One region of the Paenibacillus sp. B1-35 genome, then DNA from elsewhere that is predicted to be linked to it. Evidence: riboswitches for the same ligand, from Rfam matches in the RefSeq annotation. Region 1 holds a riboswitch; the other holds the start of a gene.
What was found. Region 1 has a riboswitch for FMN ahead of ribD (bifunctional diaminohydroxyphosphoribosylaminopyrimidine deaminase/5-amino-6-(5-phosphoribosylamino)uracil reductase RibD). Riboswitches for the same ligand answer to the same signal wherever they lie in the genome.
Positions count from the first base shown of each region.

Region 1 (3,149 bases):
TTGCCGGTGTAGCGGAGAGCCTGCCTGAAATCTGGGTTGAGCCAGGACGCAGCATTGTTGGAGAAGCGGGAACAACTTTATATACTATCGGCTCCGTGAAGGATATTCCTGGTGTGCGCAAATTTGTCGCTGTAGACGGCGGCATGACGGATAATCCTCGTCCTGCATTGTATGAGTCGCGTTATGAGTCTCTGCTTGCCAATCGAGCAACATGCGAGTCCACCGAAACGGTATCTATTGCAGGAAAATGCTGTGAGAGCGGAGATATGCTGATTTGGGATACTGTGCTGCCTGCGGTTCAGCAGGGCGATTTGCTTGCCGTATCCTGTACAGGTGCCTATAACTATTCGATGGCAAGCAACTATAATCGGATTCCAAGACCTGCAGTCGTGTTCGTCTGCAATGGGGAAGCAGATATTGTGGTGCGCCGTGAAACGCATGAAGATATCGTACGCAATGACTGCATTCCGGCACGCATGAGCAAGGAGCCGATGCTGAAATAACGTTTCATTGCATGGTTGTATGTGCAATTTGCATGCGGCTGAATGTACAATGAATAAGGTAGAAGTCATACACCCGAGTACCTGTATTGTCGTATACAACGATAAGACAGAAATCGGGTGTTTTCTTTTTGCTTGAAAATAACGTATAATCGGATGAGCAAGCGTGAGCATTGTACATATGGAAGGAGATAATAAATATGAGCAAATATGCAGTGATTGAATTAGAAAAAGGCGGTACGGTAAAAATTCTGCTTCATGAGCAAGATGCGCCTGGTACTGTTGCAAACTTTGAGAAGCTATCTACCGAAGGGTTCTATAACGGTTTGACATTCCACCGCGTTATTCCTGGCTTCGTAGCGCAAGGCGGATGCCCGCACGGAACAGGTACAGGCGGCCCAGGCTACACAATCAAATGTGAAACAAAAGGCAATCCGCACAAGCATGAGCGCGGTGTGCTTGCAATGGCACATGCTGGAAAGGACACAGGCGGTTCCCAGTTCTATATCACTTACGACGCATTCCCTCACTTGGACGGCGTTCATACGGTATTCGGTAAAGTGGTTGAAGGCATGGAGCTTATGGATGCTGTAAAGCAAGGCGACAAAATGAAGCAAGTAACAATCGTTGAAGAATAGAAGAGCATGAAAGGAGACGTGTGTACGGCGGGGCTGTATGCACGTCTTTTTTGCTGCTCACTGTTCGCTTAAGCAAAGCGGTAAAGCGCCGTAAGTTGCATTTTGCTAAGACAGGTGGTACACTTCTAAGTGCATATATTTATACCAAATGAATAGCAATCAAAATGACAGACCTTCAGGGCAGGGTGAAATTCCCGACCGGCGGTGATGAACGGAGACTTGCGTATGCAAGACGTTCTTAGTCCGTGACCCGGGTGGATTCGTCCACACGGTGGATCTGGTGCAACTCCAGGGCCGACAGTATAGTCTGGATGGGAGAAGGGGCGTCAGGAGAGAGGAACTTGATTTTAGTTCTTTAAAGTTCTTTTTTTCACAATTACATGGCATTTCAGGCGAATTGGAGAGGGATACCTGCGGAAGAAGCGCGAGGTTTTCTATCGTTGTATCGTCGTATTTGACATATGCTGAATGGAAATGTATCACTGATTACATCCGTGTTCTCAGTTGTCTTTGGCGTATGCAAATGAAAGTGTATTGTGAAATAAAGTACATGCCTGTAAGCTCAATCAATCATGCCCTTCGGAGGATCCGAAGGGCTTTTTTGCATTAGCCTTGATCCGTTTGTGGAAAGGAGGACAGCCAATGTCTACTGTCATCAATGATGAACTGTACATGCAGCTTGCTTTAGATATGGCAGAGCGTGTGCTTGGACAGACGGATGTAAATCCTGCTGTTGGATGCGTCATTGTCAAGGAGGGACGAGTTGTAGGTCTTGGTGCACATCTGCGCCGCGGTGAAGGCCATGCAGAAGTTCATGCATTAGCGATGGCTGGGGAAGCTGCGCAAGGTGCTACTGCATATGTCACACTTGAGCCATGCAGCCACTATGGGCGAACACCGCCCTGCTGTCTAAGGCTGATCGAATCTGGAGTTGCTCGAGTCGTAATCGCTTGTGTCGATCCAAATCCGGCAGTTGCTGGGAAAGGAATTGCACTGCTGAAACAACATGGGATTGAGGTAACGGTAGATGTACTTCGGGAACAGGGTCTAGCACTCATTGAAATGTTCGCTAAGTATATAACGACCGGTCTCCCGTTTGTTACTCTCAAGACAGCCAGTACGCTTGACGGCAAAATTGCAACGGCTTCAGGAGACAGCAAGTGGATCTCGAATGAGCAATGCCGTGAAGTGGTCCATACGATGAGGCACCGCCATCAAGCAATCATGGTGGGCATTGGCACAGTGCTTGCCGATAATCCTTCACTCACGACACGGCTGACTGTGCCAGGGGTTAGCCCGATTCGCTTAATCGTAGACTCCAAGCTACGCATCCCAGTGGAAGCCAAGGTAGTGACGGATCGTTCTGTACGCACGTGTATATTTACAACTGCGCTGGCAAGCGAGCAAAAACGGCGGGAGCTGGAGTCTCGTGGAGTAGACGTGGTCGCGTGTGGAGAAGGTGAACAGGTTAATCTGCATCAGATGATGGAATGGTGCGGCCAACATGATATTGGCTCGATACTTCTCGAAGGGGGAGGACACCTAAATGGGGCCATGCTTAAGGAGAAGTTGATTGACAAGATCGTATTGTTTATCGCCCCTCTTATAGTTGGCGGTCAGCAAGCACCAGGCAACTTTGCGTTCGGAGGGGTGAGCCGGATGAAGGATGCATACCATCTCCAGCATATGGAGGTTGAGGTGCTCGGAGATAATGTGTGCATTAGCGGGTATCCTTTCGGCAAGCGCCAAGTAGAACAAGCTAAAAATGGCATGAAGGAGGATGACGACGATGTTCACCGGGCTCGTTGAGGAAGTTGGAAGGCTGCAATCGGTCTTGAAGCGGGGCGAAGCGATGGTGCTTCACATTCGTGCGTCTAAGGTACTGGATGGCATGAAGCTGGGGGACAGCATCGCTGTCAATGGAGTATGTCTAACGTCAACATCTTATGATGGCGTCTCTTTCATGGCAGATGTAATGCCGCAAACATTTCGCCATACGAATTTGAAGGAC
Region 1 covers NZ_JBCHVJ010000001.1:1,330,949-1,334,097, reverse strand. Annotated here, with positions in the region: gene lysA (diaminopimelate decarboxylase) at 1-503, shown strand, start outside; gene ACQ5BJ_RS05710 (peptidylprolyl isomerase) at 701-1,138, shown strand; FMN riboswitch at 1,306-1,465, shown strand; gene ribD (bifunctional diaminohydroxyphosphoribosylaminopyrimidine deaminase/5-amino-6-(5-phosphoribosylamino)uracil reductase RibD) at 1,781-2,947, shown strand; gene ribE (riboflavin synthase) at 2,928-3,149, shown strand, end outside.

Region 2 (3,149 bases), 1.2 Mb from region 1:
CATATCATTGACCGCAGCAATTGGGAGCTTCGTTACATTATGGGCTGGCGCATTGCTTGGTCATAAACTGGCCAATATTCGAATTGGACGGTACACAGTAGGACAGTTCAGCACTGTGCTTAGCGGCGTTATCATCATCCTGATCGCGATCAATTCTTTCTTCTGAAAACACAATAGAACCCTTCTACAATGCGTTCAGGGGCATTGCAGATGGGTTCTATGTGATTACGTTTATGTTCAGAAGACAAATTCGCAGCGACAGCCGATCACATGCTGTGCCCCCTTATTGTCTGTCAATTTTGTCTTGATACGATATACAACGCGATCCAGATGAGAACGAAACCAGTAATTTGTGCACCCGTGACTACTTGATGGAACACAATCCAGTTCATTAGCATCCCTACCAATGGAAATGACAACTCCGCAAGTGTTGCGTAAGAAGCCTTTGTACTGGATAGACCGCGATAATAGAGCAAGAGACTTACTAGTCCTGGAAGCAGCGCCTGCAAGAAAATATAGAACGAAAGTGTTCCCCATTCTGAGGCTGCAAAATTCCAGCTTGGCGACTCGATTGAAGTTAACACAATAAGCAGCGGGAGCGCAATTACAAATCGAAGAGATGTAACGGTCTCATATTCCATCTTGTCGAGAAGCATTCGACCCATTACGGTAGAGCCGCCCCACAAGAATGCTGCCCCTAGTGCCAAAATACTGCTATAGCCAATCACTTCATTATAGTGCCCAATTGGCAAAGACCATCCAAAAGTCAATAAATAAGTACCGATAATGGCAAGCAGAAGCAAAAGAGAGAACCGACGCGGCAGCGTCTCCTTCAATAACAATCTTGCCAAAATGATCGCAAAGACCGGTTGAAGCTTTTGCAGCAGCAGTACGCCATTCGCATCACCGTGTGCAAATGCCTCTGTGAACATGATTGTGGCAATGACAGAGCCACCCCATGACAGGAACAACAGTGCGAGTACATGCTTCCATGTACAGTTGCGCAGTTCCTTCCGGTGAATCCATAATACCGGGATCGCATACAGTGCGAGCATAAGATGCTCAATCAATACGATCTGAGTAGAAGTCATCGACTCCATTACCCATACCCGGAACAGTGGGCCAATACCCCACAATGCCGCTCCCATCGCGACGAACCATACTCCTTTGCGGGAGCTGTTCATTCGTGTGTCGGCCTCGATACGATGTTCCATATTCAATAACCTCCGAGGTTGTTGAATATCGGATCTAGACATGCAGAAGAGACAAATTCGCATTAGACCTGTTGTATGCAGTTGTTCCAAACAACGTGTGCGAGATCTTCTTCCATCCGGACTATACCGTCGGCCTTGGCTTCTCACCAAGTCAGTCGCTGTTCTTCCGTTCTCTGCTTAACCGGCAAACAACCGAATAAGCGAACAGCGAGTCGCGGGCTCGGGCAGCTACGCCCATACCGCCGGTCAGGAATTTCACCCTGCCCTGAAGATCCATATTCAAACTACATAGTAGCATGTTGTTTAATTATTCACATGCCCTGTCTACATTATATCGAGATTTTAAATTTGAGCAATACGATATATCTCATTTTCATGAAACTTTTCATTGTTTGCATATATATACCAAATTCAAATATATTTCTTTTCTCCATTGCATCCCTTTCCATTTCATTTACAATAGATCATATACCGCAACCTAATCATCTTTCCAGGAGGGGGCATCATGTCAATCGTTCGTTTGAATAAGGAACAATTATGGGAAACCTTTTCATTGTCCGAATATGCTTTTCAATACAAAATAAAACAAGAAGAGCACAATGAACGTCTTCAAAACCTGGAGCAGCATGACGTATATGGCATATTCGATCAAGGTCGCCTCGCTGCAAAGCTCCATATCATTCCTTTTGAAATCTATCTAGGACAAATGAAGCTGAAAATGGGCGGCATTGCCGGAGTGGCGACCTATCCCGAATATCGGCGCAAAGGCTACGCAAAGGAACTGCTGCTTTATTCTTTACAAGTGATGAGAGATGCAGGAACGTCCCTATCCATGCTCAATCCCTTTTCCTTCCCTTTCTATCGCAAATTAGGTTGGGAGGCTTGCAGCGATCGGATGACATGCCAATTTACACACCATGAATTGATTCCATTCCAGCATGAGCCGAGTGGTGTGGTTCGCCGCTTTTACAAGGAGACACATTCTCCGGATATCGAAGACGTATATGAAGCATGGTCTTTCCGGCATGCTGGCATGCTCGTGCGAGATAGAAAATGGTGGCTTGACTTGTATGATAATCATACTGCGGCAGTATATTATGACGAACATTCGCAACCTCAAGGATATATGTTGTACACGATGAACAACTCTGTGATGCAAGTAAGGGAATTCATGTGCATTACACCAGAATCCAGAATCGGATTGTGGAATTATATTTGCCAGCACGATTCCATGGCAAAACAAGTAGAGATGCGCCTTAACCAGGATGAACGGCTTCTGTTTGCCCTTGACAATCCACGAATTCCACGTACGCTGCATCCGAACTTCATGGCAAGAATAGTTGATGTTGCTTCGTTTCTAGAACATTATCAGTTTGCTCCCGTTTCCTTACACCAACCCATTATTTTGAGCATTCGCGATGTTCATGCACCTTGGAATAATATTTCAATTCTTTTACAGGAGGGGCACGCAACATTACTCTCTCCAAATGACTCACAAAATAACCCATTACTCAGCACAATTAACAATATCTATGTAGACATTCGATCATTGACAGCTTTACTGCTTGGTTATCAGCGGCCACTCGAATTGTATGAGTGCGGGATCCTTACTGGTGATTTCAGCAGCATCCAGGTTCTTGAGCAGTTAATCCCTAGGCTCCGTCCCTACATATCAGACTCTTTCTAGCCCCTTGTTGCGCTAGAGCATTGAGAATCGCAATTCATCTTCGTTATAATAAGCTGTATGAATCTATGTAAGGGAGATTTCTCAATGACTCGTAATCAAGTAGAACAGCAAATTATCGACAATTATGAACGTGATGAACAAATGATGATTCTTATTTTTGCCCAGTGGTGTGTAAACCATAATCTTGATCCTGCCGAACTCTATCATCGCGCATACCCGAAGCAAGGCGACAACTATCCATTGCAGCA
Region 2 covers NZ_JBCHVJ010000001.1:176,746-179,894, reverse strand. Annotated here, with positions in the region: gene ytaF (sporulation membrane protein YtaF) at 1-166, shown strand, start outside; gene ACQ5BJ_RS00905 (DMT family transporter) at 294-1,214, opposite strand; FMN riboswitch at 1,315-1,491, opposite strand; gene ACQ5BJ_RS00900 (GNAT family N-acetyltransferase) at 1,720-2,901, shown strand; gene ACQ5BJ_RS00895 (hypothetical protein) at 2,986-3,149, shown strand, end outside.
Region 2: another riboswitch for FMN. It lies ahead of ACQ5BJ_RS00905 (DMT family transporter); the one in region 1 lies ahead of ribD (bifunctional diaminohydroxyphosphoribosylaminopyrimidine deaminase/5-amino-6-(5-phosphoribosylamino)uracil reductase RibD).